3 regions of the Clostridium sp. JS66 genome follow, and region 1 is predicted to be linked to each of the others. Evidence: a T-box and tRNA genes for the amino acid it is inferred to sense, from the RefSeq annotation. Region 1 holds a T-box; the other regions hold tRNA genes.
The links. A T-box is a leader RNA that pairs with one kind of tRNA and senses whether it is charged. The one in region 1 lies ahead of Q6H37_RS26435 (valine--tRNA ligase), so its partner is inferred to be a tRNA-Val.
Positions count from the first base shown of each region.

Region 2: it has a tRNA-Val gene. The T-box ahead of Q6H37_RS26435 (valine--tRNA ligase) is inferred to sense a tRNA for this amino acid. The anticodon was not compared.
Region 3: it has a tRNA-Val gene. The T-box ahead of Q6H37_RS26435 (valine--tRNA ligase) is inferred to sense a tRNA for this amino acid. The anticodon was not compared.

Region 1 is NZ_CP131467.1:5,696,826-5,703,525, forward strand. Features, by position in the region: gene Q6H37_RS26435 (valine--tRNA ligase) at 1-2,276, opposite strand, end outside; T-box leader at 2,461-2,678, opposite strand; gene Q6H37_RS26440 (hypothetical protein) at 2,744-2,875, opposite strand; gene Q6H37_RS26445 (glucose PTS transporter subunit IIA) at 3,004-4,971, opposite strand; gene Q6H37_RS26450 (PRD domain-containing protein) at 5,216-6,043, opposite strand; gene Q6H37_RS26455 (ABC transporter substrate-binding protein) at 6,242-6,700, shown strand, end outside.
Region 2 is NZ_CP131467.1:6,276,454-6,283,153, reverse strand. Features, by position in the region: gene Q6H37_RS29285 (acyl-[acyl-carrier-protein] thioesterase) at 1-409, shown strand, start outside; gene Q6H37_RS29280 (NAD(P)/FAD-dependent oxidoreductase) at 422-1,651, opposite strand; gene Q6H37_RS29275 (CoA-binding protein) at 1,784-2,155, shown strand; gene Q6H37_RS29270 (pyruvate, water dikinase regulatory protein) at 2,181-2,996, shown strand; tRNA gene Q6H37_RS29265 (tRNA-Glu) at 3,168-3,242, shown strand; tRNA gene Q6H37_RS29260 (tRNA-Val) at 3,248-3,323, shown strand; tRNA gene Q6H37_RS29255 (tRNA-Asp) at 3,329-3,405, shown strand; tRNA gene Q6H37_RS29250 (tRNA-Thr) at 3,413-3,488, shown strand; tRNA gene Q6H37_RS29245 (tRNA-Glu) at 3,502-3,576, shown strand; tRNA gene Q6H37_RS29240 (tRNA-Val) at 3,582-3,657, shown strand; tRNA gene Q6H37_RS29235 (tRNA-Asp) at 3,663-3,739, shown strand; tRNA gene Q6H37_RS29230 (tRNA-Thr) at 3,748-3,823, shown strand; gene Q6H37_RS29225 (ATP-binding protein) at 3,935-4,918, opposite strand; gene Q6H37_RS29220 (DnaD domain protein) at 4,918-5,898, opposite strand; gene Q6H37_RS29215 (M23 family metallopeptidase) at 6,060-6,700, shown strand, end outside.
Region 3 is NZ_CP131467.1:214,912-221,611, reverse strand. Features, by position in the region: gene Q6H37_RS01095 (ATP-dependent RecD-like DNA helicase) at 1-1,564, opposite strand, end outside; gene metK (methionine adenosyltransferase) at 1,691-2,866, opposite strand; SAM riboswitch class I at 2,940-3,045, opposite strand; tRNA gene Q6H37_RS01085 (tRNA-Tyr) at 3,173-3,257, opposite strand; tRNA gene Q6H37_RS01080 (tRNA-Thr) at 3,263-3,338, opposite strand; tRNA gene Q6H37_RS01075 (tRNA-Val) at 3,358-3,433, opposite strand; tRNA gene Q6H37_RS01070 (tRNA-Tyr) at 3,442-3,526, opposite strand; tRNA gene Q6H37_RS01065 (tRNA-Thr) at 3,532-3,607, opposite strand; gene Q6H37_RS01060 (hypothetical protein) at 3,811-4,461, opposite strand; gene yyaC (spore protease YyaC) at 4,594-5,133, shown strand; gene Q6H37_RS01050 (rod shape-determining protein) at 5,295-6,326, opposite strand; gene spoIIID (sporulation transcriptional regulator SpoIIID) at 6,428-6,682, opposite strand.

The sequences.
Region 1 (6,700 bases):
TAAGCCATTACCTTAGCTTTTCTTGATGGTGGTACATTCATCTCTGTTCTCACATTTCTCAATGATTTAATAGCTTCGATGATATATTCCATATCTTTTTCTGCTTTCTCATCATTAAGCGCTTCATTATACTCAGGCCATTTTGATATAACTATCGACTCATAATCAGTATAAAGGTGAGTATATATTTCTTCTGTTATAAATGGCATTATTGGGTGTAACAATTGTAAACTTGTAGATAATACATTATTTAAAACATTAAAGGCAATCCCCTTAGCTTCCTCATCATCTCCATACATAACAGGCTTAACAAGTTCTATATACCAATCACAGAATTCACCCCAAATAAAATCATAAACCTTTTGTGCTGCTATACCTAATTCAAATTTTTCTATATTGTCTGTTACTTCTTTTATTAAAGTATTCATTCTAGATAAAATCCATTTATCTGCAGAGCTATAATTCTTGCAATCTTTGTACTTATTCATGATTTCTTCATCTAAATTCATAAGTACAAATCTTGATGCATTCCATATCTTGTTTGCAAAATTTCTAGAAGATTCTACCCTTTCAGGATAATATCTTATATCATTTCCTGGAGCATTTCCTGTAATAAGAGTGAATCTTAAAGCATCTGCTCCATATTGATCTATTACATCTAATGGGTCTACACCATTCCCTAAGGATTTAGACATCTTTCTTCCTTCAGAATCCCTTACTATTCCATGAATTAATACATTTTCAAACGGAATATCATCTGCACAATATAATCCTGAGAATACCATTCTTGCTACCCAGAAAAATATTATATCGTATCCTGTAACTAATGTACTATTTGGGTAAAAGTATTTGAAATCTGGTGTTTTTTCTGGCCATCCAAGTGTTGAGAAAGGCCATAAAGCTGAACTGAACCATGTATCAAGTACATCTTTATCTTGTTCTAAATTGCTTGATCCGCATTTAGTACATTTTGTTGGTTCGTCTACACTTACAATAACTTCACCGCAATCTTTGCAATACCAAACAGGAATTCTATGTCCCCACCATAATTGTCTTGAAATACACCAATCTTGAATATTTTCCATCCAGTTAAAATATGTCTTTTCAAATCTTTCAGGTATAAATTTAACTTTTTTAGTTCTAACAACATCTAAAGCTGGTTTTGCTAAAGATTCCATCTTTACAAACCACTGCTTTGAAATCATAGGTTCAATAGTACTGCCGCATCTATCATGGCATCCTACATTATGAGCATGATCTTTAATTTTAACTAAGAAACCTTGATTTTTTAAATCTTCAACTATAACTTTTCTAGCTTCATATCTGTCAAGGCCATCATATTTACTTCCTGGGAAATTAATTCTTCCATCTTCATGCATAACAATTATCTCTGGAAGATTGTGTCTCTTACCAACTGCATAGTCATTAGGATCATGAGCTGGAGTAATTTTAACTGCACCAGTTCCAAATTCCATATCAACATAATCATCTGCTATTATAGGAATTTCTTTATTAACTAATGGAAGCATTAATGTTTTTCCTACTAAATGAGTATATCTTTCATCCTTAGGATTAACTGCAACAGCTGTATCCCCAAGCATTGTTTCTGGTCTTGTAGTAGCTATCTCTAAATATTCATCACTACCTACTACTGGATACTTAATATGCCAAAAGTGTCCTTCTTGTTCACTATATTCAATTTCTGCATCAGATATAGCAGTTTGACATTTAGGACACCAATTTATTATTCTGTTTCCTTGATAGATTAGTCCTTCATTATATAACTTAACAAAGAAAGTTCTAACAGCTTTATTAGCCTTTTCTTCCATAGTAAAACATTCTCTTGTGGAGTCTACAGATGATCCCAGCTGTTTTACTTGATTTCTTATTCTTTCTCTATATTCATTTGCCCAATCCCAAACTTTTTCTAGAAATGCTTCTCTACCCATTTCTTTTTTCTTAAGACCTTGCTTTAAAAGTTCATTTTCTACTTTAACTTCTGTTGCTATACTTGCATGATCTTGTCCTGGAAGCCATAAAGTACTATATCCCTGCATTCTCTTTGTTCTTATAATTATATCCTGGATAGTATCGTCTAGTGCATGACCTAAATGAAGCTTTCCTGTTATATTTGGTGGTGGTAATACTATAGTATATGGTTTTTTATTTTCATCCACCTTTGGAGTAAAGTATCCTTTTTCTTCCCAATTCTTATAAAGTTTGCCCTCAAATTCTTTTGGATTATAAGTGGTTGCCATTTCCTTATTTTTTGACATAAAATTTCCTCCTTAAGTTTCCTTATATATTTTTGCATCTTGCCATTATATATTCATCTGCATATTTGCCATTTTTGACAGCAGCATATTTTTACCTTCATAAACAAGTTAGTTAAAATCTAATATTAAATGAAATTTTTCTTAACTATTAATTTTCAGGAAAATAAAAAAGGCTTTCCGTCCTTAAAAGGACGAAAAACCTCGCGTTACCACCTTTTTTCCTGCAAAATTACAGGCTCTTAATACAACTAACGGTTAAGAAAACCGTCTTTATCTACTTAATTTCAATAAAGAAGCTCAGAAGCTACCTTCAAAGTAATCCATATAGAAAGTCTTTCAGCCAATAAACTTTCCTCTCTTAATATATTCCTTACCTTTACTCCTCTTCTTCACAGCCAATAAAACTATATTAACTTAAATATTATTATAACCTTAATTATTAAACTGTCAAGTATGTTTTTAAAAGTTTATATAGGCTCTCCTTTAAAATTTTCATAATCTGGTGGATTTTTAGTATTTTTTTTATCTCCACTTGGCCTATTCACATCATTTTTCTTATTCTCTCTATTACCTGCTTTATGTCTATTTTTTACACTCATAATTAAACCCTCCTTATTTACAATGTTATATTTTCCTCAATAAGAAGCTTTTATTCTAAATAAAATATATAAAAAATAGATTGAAGTTTTTTTAAATAAAGCATACTAAGTAGCTGTAAAATATCTATTTATTTTGTAGTTATAACAGCCGTACTTTCACCGTGTTTCTTTTTTCCTAAATCTATACTAATACTTTCTACCGAATTCATATTAGTGATAATTACTGGTGTAATTATACTTTTAGCTTTCTTTTTAATTACCTTGGAATCAAAAGTCAAAAGTAAATCTCCCTTTTTAACTTTATCTTCCTTTTTAATATGTGCTATAAATCCTTCACCATTCAATTTTACAGTATCAATACCTACATGTACCAATACTTCTAGTCCATCATCTGTCACAATTGCAACTGCATGTTTAGTAGGAAATAATACCTTTATTTTACCATCTACAGGAGAATATATTTTATTTCCTTTTGGTATAACAGCAAATCCATCACCTAACATTTTATCTGAAAAGACATCATCAGGCACCTTTTCTAATTCAACTATTTCTCCATCTACAGGATTAAATAGTGTACATGATCTAATTGCAGCTTTTTTATTTCCATCCAATGCAGCTTCATTGTTTGGTGAAATTTCATCGTAATCTGAATTCTTTACAACTCCTCCGCTTCTAATAATAGCTTTTATATCATCTTTAATTCTTTCTGCTTCTGTACCAAAAATAGCTTGAGCACTATTTCCAATCATCAATACACCAGCTGCTCCAAGTGCATTTAATGTATCCTTATCAACCCTTGAAACATCTTTTAAAATAAATCTTAATCTTGTAATACATGCATCTAAAGATTTAATGTTATCTTTTCCACCAACAGCTTCTAAAATTTTAGCTGCTTTTTCACTACCTTTAGCATTTATGTATACTACTTCTAAACTGTCTTCATCCTCTCTACCTGGTGTCTTTATATCCATTTCCTTAATTGTAAAATAAAATACAAAGAAATATATAGCAAAATATGCTATACCTATTGGCCAAATAAGCAATGGATGCCCAGCAAATTTAAATCCTAGCAAATAATCAATAAATGATGCTGAAAATGTATATCCCAATCTAATGTGTAATAAGCTAGTAACAATTCCGGATGAAAACGCTGCAAGTACATGGAATACAAATAATATTGGTGCTACAAATATAAAAGAAAACTCAATTGGCTCTGTTATTCCTGTTAGAAATGCAACAAAAGCTGCAGAAATCATCATACCAGCTATTTGTTTTCTCTTTTCTTTCTTAGAAGCCATAATTATAGAAGTTGCAGCTCCTGGAAGACCAAACATTAAAATTGGAAATTCTGATGCCATAAATACTCCCGCAGTAGGGTCACCATGAAAATACCTAGCTGAATCACCAAAGTAAGTTACACCACCAGAAACATATTGTCCAAATTGGTATAAAAATGCTGGATAATATATATGATGTAATCCAACCGGAATTAATAATCTCTTACCAGCTGCATAAAACGCTGGTCCAAGTATAGATGTATCTGCCCATTGTGAGAATACATTAATTGCATTTTGAATTGGAGTCCAAACATTTACACCAGCTATTCCAAATATTAAAGCTGCAATAGCTGTAATAATTGGTACAAATCTTTTTCCGCCAAAAAATCCTAAAACTTGTGGCAACCTAATATTATGAAATTCATTATATAGGACTCCAGCAATCAACCCTATGCAAATACCTCCAAAAACCCCCATGTTAATTGTAGTCTTTGAAACTATGTCTGTATAAGCTGTAGTTTTCATAAAAGTTGACAATGTCATATGCTGCTCAGAAGCAACCTTTGCTGCTAATACTTCTGCAGCATTGGAACTAGCTACTTTTATTACAGCTTCAAGTATGAGCTGTCCCACTACTGCTGCTAGCGCCGCAACCGCCTCTCCTCCTGAAAATCCAATTGCTACTCCAACTGCAAAAATCATTGGTAAATTAGTAAAAATAGTATCTCCTGCTTTAGCTACATAAGCTAAATTTAATAAATCTGGCTGACCAAATCTTAATAGCAATCCAGCTGCCGGCAAAACTGATACGGGAAGCATCAAAGATTTGCCGACTTTCTGTAGTACTGCAAATAACTTTTCCACATCATTTCCTCCTATTTATATTTTATCCAAAAGGTTTCAATATTAAATGTATATAACAGGCTATTATATTGTTTTTAATATATCCCAGCACATCAGTTTATATAATTAAATGTAAAAAGTAAAAGACATCAGCAAAAATACAATAACTATACAAATAGTTACTTCTTTAAGCTCATGCCTAATTTAATAGTAACACTGCCTATATATCTTTAATTCGATTTATATGTAAAGTAATATATCCAATCTCATCTTCTGGAACATTCACAGAAAATAAATCTTCAATTTTCATAGCAACTTTGATTGCTATTCCGTACTCATTATAATATTCCTTTTTTATAGCATCAAGCAAACTATTTTTAATGGATTTGTTATCCAATATTCTTTCTATCATAAAATTTAAATGTGTAATCGTTCTTATATAACTTAAAGATTTTGTATCAATTTTCTTTTTTAATAATTTAAATATAAACTGCATAATTTCGTTTATCTTTTTAGTATGTACTAACGTATCACTTACTTTTTTTTCACTGATAGCTGCATTAATATGCATACATATAAAACCTATTTCATCTTCAGGTAAATTCACCTGAAATCTATCATTAATCATTTCAAGTGCTTTTTCTGCCAGCTTATATTCCTTAGGATATAGTACTTCTAATTCATTCAAAAATGGATTCTCAATTTTTATTCCTTCCTTAATTCTTGTAATAGCAAAATTAATGTGGTCTGGAAGAGATATATGTATGGCTTCACTGACTTTTAATCCTAGTTCTTTTTCGCATAATGAAATTATTTCTTCTGAAATACCTATAATTTCACTATTAATCTTTTTTAATACTTCATTAAATTCTTCATTGGATTTTGCTGACTGCTTTACAAATATTCCTTCAATTCTATCTTCTCCTATTTCAGCTCCCTTGTGACAATTAAATCCAATAGCTTTTCCAACTATAACAAATTCTTCTGCATTCTTTTCAGCAATCACAACATTATTATTTAAAACTTTTTTTACTATATACTGTTCCAAATGTTCCCCTCCCATTCTTATTTATATATCAACTGAGATATACAAAATTTTGCTATAATATTCCGATCACAAACATATATCTATTATACCACTTTTTATATCAAAGTATATTTTTATGTGTTTGATAATAAAAACTTTAACACAATTTCCTTAAAAGTCATATTATGAATTGATATAAAAAACATCGGAGGATGTATTATGAAAAATAAAAAATTTCATATTTTTTCACTTCTACTAAGTTTTGTATTTGTTGCTGTTATTTTTGCTGGTTGTGGTGGTGATAAGAAATCTACTAATACTGTTACTACTGTAAAGTTAAACGAAGTTGCCCGTTCTGTTTTCTATGCTCCAATGTATGCAGCTATAAATCAAGGATTTTTTAAAGAAGAAGGTATAAACATAGATCTTACAACTGGACAAGGCGCTGACAAAACTATGCAGCAAGTATTAAGCAAAAGCTGTGATATTGGTTTCTGCGGACCAGAGCAAGTAATATATATTAACAATCAGAATAAAGAAGATTATCCTGTTCTTTTTGCCGAGCTTACTCAAACTGATGGTTCTTTTCTTATAGGACGTAATGATGTAAAAGATTTTAAATGGGAAGATGTAAAAGGTAAAAGTATCATAGGCGGAAGACCTGGTGGTGTTCCTGAA
Region 2 (6,700 bases), 580 kb from region 1:
TACAGAAAGAAGAAAGGCTATGACAGTAACAGAGGATATGTATGAGGCTTTTGGACTTACTAAAGAGGATAATAAACCTTTAACTGTAAAGAAAATTCGAAAACAAGAAAGGGTAGATAACGAAAAAATATTTAGTGTAAGATATAGTGATATAGATACAAATAGGCATGTAAACAATGTAAAGTATGTAGATTGGGCAGTTGAAACAGTACCTTTAGATATAGTTACTAACTGTTACATTGTGGATGTAATCATAGCTTATGAAAAAGAAACAACTTATGGTGATATGATAAAAGTATTAACCCAAATAGATAAAAAAGAAGAAGGTTTTGTATGCTTGCATAGAATAGTAGATGAAGAAGATAAGGAATTAGCTTTAATAGAAACACTTTGGGAAAATGAAAAATAAGCTGCTGATTTTTTACTCAGCAGCACTTTTAGCAGCTATAAAACCTGAACTCCAACACCATTGAAGATTAAAACCGCCACAATCTCCATCAACATCTAGTATTTCACCAGCAAAAAATAAGTTGCTAACTATTTTAGATTCTAAAGTTTTTGAATTTACTTCTTCTGTATTTATGCCTCCAGAGGTTACCTGAGAGTTTTTAAATGAATTGGTATCATATACCACAAAGTCCCAATTTTTCAGAAGAAAAAATATTTTGTCTTTCTCTTTCCATGTAAGTTCGCAGCAAGGTTTATGTATATTAGTTATGGATGCTTCTTTCAAAAGAGTAGGAATAATTTTTTTGTTTATTAGGCCTATAAACGAATCTAATATACTTCTGTAGCTAAATAATGCCCAATGGTTTTCTAAAAATTCTATTAAGGCTTCTTTATTCAAGTTTGGCATCATATCTATAGTAAGCCTTACTTCTTTCCCTTTAGCTAGTGCACGTGAAGCAATACCACTTATTTGAAGAATAGGGGGACCAGATATTCCGTAGTCGGTAAATAATATTTCTCCAAATTCTTTTCTCTTAGGAGCGTCATCTACATATATTTCCGCAAAACTATTAAATTTTACTCCTGATAAAGCTTTTAGGTGATTATACTTTAATTTAAGCTGTACAAGCGATGGAACAGGAGTAATTATGTTATGGTGCAATCTTTGGGCTAATTCAAAGCCAGAGCCATCAGAACCCGTATTAGGGGCAGATTTTCCACCACAACATAAAATAAGTTTTTTACATTCATAAGTGTCACCAGATTGTAAAAGTACTTTAAAACCTGAGGACAACTTTTTTATGGTATTTACTTTTTGATTTAGATAAATAGGAACACTACGATCGTCTAATGCCATTCGCAATATATCAAGAACTGAAGATGCTTGAAGAGACAATGGATAAAGTTTACCATCATCTAATTCAGTAAGTGGAAGACCTAAGGAGTAAAAGAAATTTATGGTATCATCTACTGTGAATTTATTTAAAACATGGTTGTAAAATTCCGGATTTTTACTATGGTACCTTGAATAATTAATGTTTTTGTTAGCTATATTACATCTGCCATTTCCCGTAGTTAATATTTTAGAACCTATTCTATTAGAACCTTCTATTAGTCCTATGTCTTTTCCCATGTCTTTTAAGGCAATAGAAGCCATAATCCCAGAAGCCCCACCGCCAATTACTAGTATTTCATGAAACAATTTTAACAACTCCCCTTAAAAGATACTATATACTATTTTACCTTAAATATAATATTTTAAAATAGAATTTTTTATATTTAAGATTATTTTGTATATAATATTATTATAAATTGATGAAAGGAGAAAAAAATTATGATAGCTCATGAATTATTAAATTATAAAAATTGGGTGGTAGTAGGTGATGTGTTAAAGGAGGAGAAGTATGCCTTTAAAATATTGAATCAATTAAAGAATGCGGGGTTTAATGTGGAAGGTGTTAATCCTAGGGATACTACAGGTAAGGTTTACAAGTCTCTTGGCGAAGTACCTTTTGACATAGATGTAATAGATTTATGTATAAATCCTGTAGCTGGATTAAGAATAGTACAAGATGCAGAAAGTTTAAATATTAAAAAAATATTAATACAACCTGGAGCTGGTAGTACTGACATATTGAGTTTATGTAAAAATAAAGGTATTATAGCTATAGAGGGATGTGCACTTGTGGAACTTGGAAATTTATAAGTGTTAAAAGGGGGAAAATTAATTTATGTTGACAATATATGCGGTGTCTGATTCTATAGGAGAGACAGCTGAGCAAGTTGCAAAAGCAACTTCAAGTTTATTTTCTGAAGATGTAAAGGTTAAAAGGGTACCTTATATAAAAAGCTTTGAGCATGTAAATGAGTTTATAAATAATTTAGAAGACAAAAAAAATATTATGATAATATCTACTATAGTTTTAGTAGATGTTAGGGAGTTTCTTGTACAAAGGTGTATAGAAGAAGGTATACATATAACCAATGTATTGGGCCCTTGTATAAGTATGGCATCAATGATATTAAACAAAATACCTAATTATAGACCTGGAGCTATTTGGGAAATGGATTCTGAGTATTATAAAAAAATAAGGGCTATGGAATTTGCCATGCAATATGACGATAGTAAAGATAATGCAGGTATAAAACATGCTGATGTAATTTTAATAGGGCTTTCTAGAACTTCAAAAACTCCTTTATGTATGTATTTAGCTAATAAAGGAATAAAGGCTTTAAATGTTCCATTGATGCCAGAAGTACCTATACCAGAAGAATTATTCGAAGTAGATAGAAGGAAAATAATAGGTCTTACTATAGATCCTATGCAGCTTATTGAAATTCGAAAACATAGATTAGATAAGTTTTCTTCAGCTTCAAGGGAAATACAGTATGCTAATGCAGAAAGAGTGCTTCAAGAATTAGAATTTGCAGATAAACTTATGAGTAGATTTAATTGTAAAATAATAGATGTTACAAAGAGAGCAATAGAAGATACTGCACTTATAATTATGGAGCATATAGGACATATTGGTTCAAAAGATTATTAGTATTAAAAAATTAAAATGACTTAAAGTGTTGATATATAAGGGATTTTAACAAAAATATAAAAAAAATAAAAAAAGTTTTAAAAAATATGTTGACACTTTCGTGAAAATCTTGTATTATAGTCTATGTCGGGTCGCTAAGTAATAGCGAATGACTGATAAAAATATGAATAAGGCCCCTTGGTCAAGCGGTTAAGACACCACCCTTTCACGGTGGTAACAGGAGTTCGAGTCTCCTAGGGGTCACCATATATGGGCGCATAGCTCAGCTGGGAGAGCATCTGCCTTACAAGCAGAGGGTCACAGGTTCGAGCCCTGTTGTGCCCACCATATATGGCCTAGTGGCTCAGTTGGTTAGAGTGTCGGCCTGTCACGCCGAAGGTCGAGGGTTCGAGTCCCTTCTAGGTCGCCATATATTCGCTGGCATAGCTCAGTTGGTAGAGCAACTGACTTGTAATCAGTAGGTCGAGGGTTCGAAGCCTTCTGCCAGCACCAAAAAATTTAATAAGGCCCCTTGGTCAAGCGGTTAAGACACCACCCTTTCACGGTGGTAACATGGGTTCGAATCCCGTAGGGGTCACCATATATGGGCGCATAGCTCAGCTGGGAGAGCATCTGCCTTACAAGCAGAGGGTCACAGGTTCGAGCCCTGTTGTGCCCACCATATATGGCCTAGTGGCTCAGTTGGTTAGAGTGTCGGCCTGTCACGCCGAAGGTCGAGGGTTCGAGTCCCTTCTAGGTCGCCATATAGTTTGCTGGCATAGCTCAGTTGGTAGAGCAACTGACTTGTAATCAGTAGGTCGAGGGTTCGAAGCCTTCTGCCAGCACCAAAACATTGAATGTCGTATGATATTCAATGTTTTTTTTGTTATAATAACTTTAATATATTAAAGCAATAATAAAAAATATCTTTTGCCATTAAAGCAAAAGATATTTTAAAATTAATATTTTCTATTTTTAATATTTTGACCTATTCTTATATCATCACCATAAAATTTGCATAGTGTGAATTCTCCTAAAAGTCTTGACGAAATTCTTTCTGAATAATTTTTTAATAGTTCTTCTAAACCACAGTTTGTGGAAATTAGCATTTTGCGATTTTTAAGCAATTTTATATTTAGAAGATTAAATAACTCTGTTTTAGAAAAATCAGTAATTTGTTCAGAACCTAAATCATCAATTATAAGAAGATCACAATTTATAAGCAAATCTTCAAGTTCATCAGAATTGTTAAACCTAATCTGCTTTAAGTCATGAATTAATGTTTCAGCAGTTCTATATACTACTAAATGGCCTCTATCTAAAAGTTCTTTAGCAATACAATAGGATAAGAAACTCTTTCCAGTGCCCGAGTTACCCAAAAACAGCAAATTTTCATTGGCAGAAGAAAAGCTTTCTATGAAACTCCAGGATTTTGAAACTATATCTTCAAGGTTTTTTCTAGGGCTTTTACGTACATCATCACTTTTATGAGGTGAATAAAGTTCAAAATTAAAATTGCTAAAATTATTTTTTTCAAGTATAGTTTTTAATTCAGAGTTTTCATAGTACAGTTCTACAAGTTTGTGCTTATAGCAGCTGCATTTTTCAGTTCCAATAAATCCAGTATCCTTACATTTATTGCACATGTAATGCATGTCTAAGTAGTCTAAAGGATAGTTATTACTTACTAACATTTCAGATTTTTTTATCCTAAGATCAGTAATTTTTTCTTTTAATTGCTTTAATTCATTCTCTTTATTTTCTGAATTGTTAAGTATAGTTATTGAAAGCCTAACACATAGTTTTCCTATTTCACGCTCTATATCTATAATTTGAGGAATTTTATTTTGAATTTCTTCTCTTCTTTTATTGAGAGATTTTTCTTCAAATTTACGTATATTTTCATATACCTTAATTATGTTGCTTTGATATCCTTTAACCATTATTTATCCCATCCTAGCAGTTTTTTTTCTAAATCCTCAAAATCATAGTTCCTTTGTTCGAAATTATTAAATGTACTATTAGAAGAATTATTTTTATAAGTTGGATTATTTTTATGGTAAATTCTTTTAGTGTTTTTTTTGTTTACATCATCTACAGTTTTAATATTATCTTTGTTCCAACTTGTAAGTATACCATCAATATATTTAAAGTCTGTCTTATTTATACGCTGAAAGCATATTTCACAGGCTTTATATATAACATCAATAGGAAACTTATAAGTGCTAATCCACTTGTTTAACATATCTTCTTGTGGCTTCATAATTTCTGCATCCTTTATCCCTAAGTAGTTCAATATTTTTCTTATATTAATCCACTTGTCTTCATGCTTTTTTATAAAGGCTTGGGCGTCATCTATGTTTTTAATTTTTGAATCAAACCAAGCTAGAGCAATTTTTTCAATATATCTACAATCTGTTTTTCCCTTTGATGCACAATATTGAATAAGTAAAAGTATAATTTCAGGAGAAAAATTAAAATCTTTTAGCCATCCTATGTACATGGTCATTTCCTTTGAGGATAGAGGTCTTCCAAGGAGTTTTTCTATATCTTGAAGCATATCCTTTGTGGAATTTTTATTTAATTCCTCCAGTAAATTTATGTTTTCTGGATTTTCCTCAGGAGAATCAGATAAATTAATAAATTCAATATTGTAATTGCCCATGTTGTCTATAGGGACCATCCTAATTACATTTTCATCATTCCAATAGTTCCATGCATTTAATACATCTGTTTCAAGGAGATGCAAAGCACCTGCCATTATTTGTGAACTAACCCCTAATTCACCAGATACGCAATACTTTAGCCCTAGAAGATATACTTTTACAAATTCTCCTCGGGCCTTTGGCATAAATTTATCTATAAAAATATTACTTACAGGAGTGTAATTAGAGTTCTTACTTTTAAATACAAAAGTACTCATATTTGCTATAACCTACCTTCAATATGGTTTAATTTTAAAAAAGTTCTTCTAATAAATAATTATAACAAAATAAAATTTGTATAACAATGAAAAAACTTTTTTAAATTAGGTAATATTTTTTACAATTTTAGGAACAATAAATAGGTAAGGGTAAAAATATAATGTCTAAGAAAGGAATGATAACTTTGCATTCAAGTACTAGAAGTAAAATATATTTAAGCTTACTAATAATTATTATTACTTCAGCAGTGGTAATCAGATATTCATATAATAATAAGCCTAATTGTTATGAAATACATATTAATGGTAAGGTGGTAGGTTATGTTACAGATAAAGAAGAGTTTTACAGCATGGAAGGTAATGTAAAAAAGGACCTAGAAAAGAGATTTGGAAAGGTGAATTTTAAAGATGATATAAAATTTATAAAAAAACATTTTGATAATATTAAGAGTCTACAGAGCTCTGCAGATATTAAGAAGCTTATTTTGGAAAATAGCAATACAAAGGTAAATGCAGTTTTAATGAAATCTGATGGAAAAGAAGTTGCTGTGCTTGCTAATGAAGCAGAGATTAGGAAGACATTAGATGAAATAAAGAATTCATATAAAGAAGAAAAAGATGACCTAAAACTTGTAAATCATATAACATATATAAATGAAAGTATAGAAATAGGAAGAGTAAATACTGTAGAACAAACTATTAAAAAAATAGAGACTAATTCTAAAAATCCAATTATAAAATTTTCAAACAATATAGAACAAAGTTCATTAGAAAGTGATGAAAGTAATTCAACTCTTTCAAG
Region 3 (6,700 bases), 830 kb from region 1:
TCTTATTTACATCTTCACATTTTATAAAGTAAAAGTCTTTGTTTTTTTGATTCATTAAAGGCATTTCCCCATTATTAATTTTATGTGCATTAACTACTATCATGCTTTCTGTTGATTGCCTAAAAATTTCCTTGAGCCTAACAACCTTAATACATCTGCTTTCAATTAAATCTCGCAATACATTTCCTGGACCTACAGATGGAAGTTGATCCACATCTCCTACAATTATAATTCTTGTACTTATGTCAACTGCCTTCAAAAGGTTATTCATAAGCATAATATCTATCATGGAAGCTTCATCTATTATAATAACATCACACTCTAAAGGAGAATTTTCACCTTTAGAAAATAATATACCTGGTTCTTCTTCATCACCCACTCCCATTTCCAAAAGCCTATGAATTGTTTTAGCTTCACGCCCTGTAGCTTCTGTCATCCTTTTAGCAGCTCTCCCTGTTGGTGCTGCCATAAAGACCCTAAGCTTAAGTTTTTCAAATATTTCTGTTATACAATTTATAATAGTAGTTTTTCCTGTACCTGGTCCTCCAGTTATTATTTCAACTCCATTCCCTATGGCACCTCTTATAGCTTCTTTTTGTGAATCCGCAAACTTTATACAATTATCATTTTCAAAACTCTCTATTTCTTCATCTACATTTATCTTCATATCGCCATAATCATTTACAGCTAAAGTAAGTATCTTTTTTGTAACTCCAAGTTCACAATAATAGTATGGAATTGTAAAGACACATAATTTATCTTCAAACTTTTCCAACTTTAGTTTTCCATTTATAGAACTATCATATATATTCTCTTCAATTTTTTCTTTAGTTACTCCTAATATACTAATTCCCTCTTTAAGTAACTTTTCTAATGGCATATATGTGTTTCCAAGGCCACAAAATTGATTTATAATGTACCTTATTCCACTTTGTATTCTAAAAGGAGAGTTCGCATCTATACCAAGACTTCTTGCAATCTTATCTGATGTTTTAAATCCTATACCCGATATTTCTTCTGTCAAAATATATGGATTTTCTTTTACAATTTTTATAGATTCTGTTCCAAATCTTTTATGTATCTTAACACATTGATTTGGAGTAACTCCATAAGTTTGCAAAAAAACCATTATATTTCTTATTTCATTTTGCTTAGAATACGAATCATCTATTAACGCTATTTTTTTTGCACCTATACCTTCTATTTCTTTAAGTCTTTCTATGTGATTATCCAATATATCTAAAGTTTGTTCACCAAACTTTTCTACTATTTTTTTAGCTGTAACAGGCCCAATACCAGATATTATTCCTGATGATAAATATCTTTCTATACCAACTATAGAATTGGGTACTATTTCTTCGCATCCAGAAACTTTAAATTGCTGTCCAAATTGTGGATGAAGAACCCATTCACCTATAAGCTTTAAATTTTGACCTTCCGTAATAAAAGGTATACATCCTACTATAGTTATATTTTCACTTTTATCTTTAATTTTGGCCACAGCATATCCATTTTCCTCATTTTGAAAAACTATATTTTCAACTACACCTTGTATTTGCTGCATAAAATCTCTCCTAATTTTTACTAGTGTTTTATTTTTAATTATATCATATGAACTTTGTAAATATACAGAGTTCATAAACAATTTAAATCTTAAAAAGCCCTTATGCTAATGCATAAGGGCTTACTTTTATAAATATTTTTTTATTTCTTCAACTTTGTTTAATTGTTCCCATGGTACATTTATATCAGTTCTTCCAAAATGTCCATAAGCAGCAACTTGTTTATATATAGGTCTTCTTAAATCTAAATCTCTTATAATAGCTGCTGGTCTCAAATCAAAAACCTTATTAACTATTTCAACTATTTTATCCTCAGATATCTTTCCTGTTCCAAATGTATCTACTGTTATAGATACAGGCTTTGCTACACCAATAGCATATGCAAGCTGTATTTCAAGCTTATCTGAAACTCCAGCTGCAACAAGATTTTTAGCAACCCATCTTGCAGCATATGCAGCAGATCTATCCACTTTCGTTGGATCTTTTCCTGAGAAAGCTCCGCCGCCATGTCTTCCATATCCGCCATAAGTATCAACTATAATCTTTCTTCCTGTTAATCCTGAGTCTCCCTGAGGTCCTCCAACAACGAATCTTCCTGTTGGATTTATAAAATATTTAGTATCTTCATCTAAAAGTTCAGATGGAATAATTGGTTTTATTACTTGTTCTATCATATCTTTTTCTATTTGATCATGTGTTGCTTCTGGATCATGCTGTGTTGATATTACAATAGTATCTATCCTAACAGGTCTGTTATCTTCATATTCTACTGTAACTTGAGTTTTTCCATCTGGTCTTAAATATCCTAAAGTTTCATTTTTTCTAACTTCAGTTAGTCTTCTTGAAAGCTTATGTGCTAAGCTTATTGGCATAGGCATATATTCAGCTGTTTCGTTTGTAGCAAAACCAAACATCATTCCTTGGTCACCTGCACCTATAGCTTCTATTTTATCCATTTTACCACTTTTAGATTCTAATGCTTCATCTACTCCCATAGCTATATCTGCAGATTGCTCATCTATAGAAGTAATTACAGAACATGTAGCATAATCAAAACCAAATTTAGCTCTAGTATATCCTATTTCCTCTACAGTCTTTCTTACTATTTTAGGAATATCTACATAACATTTAGTTGATATTTCTCCCATAACTAAAACCATCCCTGTAGTAGTAGCTGTTTCACAAGCTACCCTTCCATTTGGATCTTGCTCTAATATAGCATCAAGAATAGCATCTGAAATTTGGTCACACATTTTATCTGGATGTCCTTCAGTAACCGATTCTGACGTAAATAATCTTCTCATAAGTACTCTCCCTTCTCTTTATAAAAAAATAAAACCTCTTCCAATAAGAAGAGGTTAAATAAGCTTAACAACTCTCTTATCTTGCAGATTATCACTGCAGGAATTGGCACCTTAGCAATATCTGTTGCTGGTTGCCGGGTTTCATAGGGCCCTTTTCCCTCCACCTCTCTTGATAAGAGCTTTATTCACTTGTCATTCATTCTACATCATGTTAACACAACTAAGTTTTAGTGTCAATATTTATATGATTTAAAACTTAGTAAAATTATTATTCACAAAAATAAAAGCACTTACTAGTGCTTTATTTGGTGGAGGAAGATGGATTCGAACCATCGAAGTCGATGACAACAGATTTACAGTCTGCCCCCTTTGGCCGCTCGGGAATTCCTCCGCATTTGGTGCTGGCAGAAGGCTTCGAACCCTCGACCTACTGATTACAAGTCAGTTGCTCTACCAACTGAGCTATGCCAGCACATACTATTTATTTTTAATGGTGGGCACAACAGGGCTCGAACCTGTGACCCTCTGCTTGTAAGGCAGATGCTCTCCCAGCTGAGCTATGCGCCCATTAAATATGGTGGAGGAAGATGGATTCGAACCATCGAAGTCGATGACAACAGATTTACAGTCTGCCCCCTTTGGCCGCTCGGGAATTCCTCCATATTTGGTGCTGGCAGAAGGCTTCGAACCCTCGACCTACTGATTACAAGTCAGTTGCTCTACCAACTGAGCTATGCCAGCACATGTTTATTAAATTTACGCCATTAACGGCTTCAACATGGATTAGTATACATTGTTATAGTTCTATTTTCAAATTCAAAATACTCCATTTAACCAATTCTTCTTTGTATTATTTAAAATTTCTACGTTTTTCTCTTAAAATCGCATCTAAACATTTTTCTAATAATCTATTTAATTATCATATATTTTTATAAAAAAGCTCATTATTTATCAACTAAATCCATATTTATAAACTTTTCTGCTACCTGCTGCACTTTCTTATAATCTTTATCAGATAATCTTTCTTTAAGCAACTTAATAGTATTTTTTATATCCTCTTCATTGCCATTTTTTAAGTATTCGTTTATTTTTTCATAATCAACAGCGGATAGTTTACTTCCTATAGATAAAAGTTTTTCCTTATCGGCAATAGTTAAATCGTCTTTTATTTTTGATTTTGAAACTTTAAATACAGATACATCCTTTTCATTATTTGAATTAGTATTATTTTTATTATCATTACACTTCGATTGAGTTATTTGACTTTCTTTACTATCGCTACTATTATCCTTCGAAAAAACTTCATTTTTATCTTGATTTATTTTATCTTCTATAGCCTCCATTTTATTTTTTTTATAACTATCTGTTATCTCTATTGATTTTTTACTAGCTTCCTCATTTAAATTACTTTTATCTTCACTTTTAATGTTCTGTTTTTTGCTATTTTCATTATTGCTTTTTCTATCTTCATTTATTACTTCTACTTTTCCCTTTACTGAATTTTCATTAATGTTTACTTTGCTTGAATAAATCATTATACCAACACAAATAGTTGTACATAAAATTACAATGAATGATAGAATCTTTTTACTCATATCATTAGCCTCCTTGTATTATGCAAACACTTTTCTCTTAGTATACCCATAAAGCTTTTTTTTATTCTGCATATATTAATATTTTCAAAATTGTTTTCATATAAATTAATTATTGATGTAGGAGGTGAGTTTTTGAATAGGGTAAAATCCAATTATAAAGATCCATTATCATATTATAAGATTGCATGTTTCTTAAAGGACTATATTAATAAAAATACCATTGTAGTATGCATTGGAACTGATAGATGTATAGGGGATTGCCTTGGTCCATTAGTAGGTACGCTATTAAAAACTAAAGGTTTTCCATTGCCTGTACACGGAACTATTGCAGAACCAATACATGCACTAAACATTGATAAGAAATTAAAAGAAATAAAAGTTCTATATCCATATAGTAATATAATAGGTATAGACGCCTGTCTTGGAGATGAATCTAGCATAGGAGAAATTCAAGCAAGAGATTATCCTGTACACCCTGGAAAAGGTGTTGGGAAGTTCCTACCTAATGTAGGTGAATGTTCTGTGATAGGCATAGTAGATTCTAATGATAATGATGAAATATTCACTAGTAATAATATACGATTAAATTTAGTATTGAACATGGCTAAAGTTATAACTCACTCTCTTATACACACCTATTATATGTATGATAATACAAAACTTACATTATAATTATGTATACTAATACTTATTAATATAAATCCATCAACCTTCGCAGTTGAAAATTTAATTAAAGATTTTTCGCAGCGCAGCGGAAAAAATCATTCTTCACTGTCCTCTGTCCTCTAAAATAAAAGTAAAACCCCGAACTTTGTGGGGTTTTACTTTTCACTTTAATCTATTAATGTTATATCGTCACCAGTAAAAGTAACTTCCATTTTATCTAAATACTCTAACACCTTTCCTGTTCCCAACGCTACACAAGACACAGCATCTTCTGCTACACATACCGGAACCTTGGTTACCTCTTGTATTAAATCACTAAGACCACTAAGTAATGCTCCTCCACCAGTCATAATTATACCTTTATTTGCTATATCTGCTGCTAGTTCAGGTGGTGTCCTTTCAAGCACTGCATGAGTTGTTTCTGCTATAGAATTTACTGCCTCCTTCAATGCTTCCCTCATTTCATCTGAGGATACAGTTATATTTTTGGGAAGACCTGTAATTAAGTCTCGTCCTCTTATTTCCATAATCATTTTTTCTTCTCTCTTAAATGCAGAACCTATATTTATTTTTAAGTCCTCTGATGTTCTTTCTCCAATCATTAGTTTATGCTCTTTTTTTATATATTTCATGATAGACTCATCAAACCTGTCTCCTGCAACTTTTATGGAAGCTCTTACAACTATTCCCCCTAAAGAAATAACTGCAACATCAGTAGTACCTCCTCCAATATCTATTACCATATTTCCACTTGCTTTTGTTATGTCAAGACCTGCTCCAATAGCTGCTGCTAGCGGTTCTTCAATTAAAAACACTTTTTTTGCACCAGCATTTTTGGCAGCATCAATTACAGCTCTTTTTTCAACTTCTGTAGCCTCGCATGGAACACACACTACTACTCTTGGTGCGGACATTCTCTTTTTGCCACAAGCCCTAGTTATAAAATACTTAAGCATTTTTTCTGTTATATCATAATTAGATATAACCCCATCTCTCAAAGGACGAATTGCCACAATATTTCCAGGCGTTCTACCTATCATTTGCCATGCTTCTTCACCTACAGCTAATACCTTATTTCTACTTCTATCTACAGCAACTACAGAAGGTTCCTTTAAAATTACCCCCCTGCCTTTAATATAAACAAGTACTGTGGCTGTCCCTAAATCAATTCCCATATCAGTTCCTATACTAAAAAACATTCCTATGCTCACTCCTAATCTTTCCATGCTTTTTTATAATAAAAATGCTAATTTTTCCTCTTTTTATTATATCTACTTACTTAATTATAATAGGAATGTTTTTAACCTTCAATAGCTTTATATTTCATTTTTGTTGCTTTTCCACCTCTTATATGTCTTTCTGCCTTATTATAGTCCAGAATAGTCTTAGCCTCTCTAGCAATTTGAGGATTTATTTTAGGTAACCTTTCTGTCATATCTTTGTGTATAGTACTTTTACTTACTCCAAAAACTTTGGCTGTTTTTCTTATTGTAGCCTTTGAACCTATAATATAATTTGCTACTTCTAAAACTCTTTCTTCAATGTAATCTTTCAAGGATGCTACCTCCCTAAT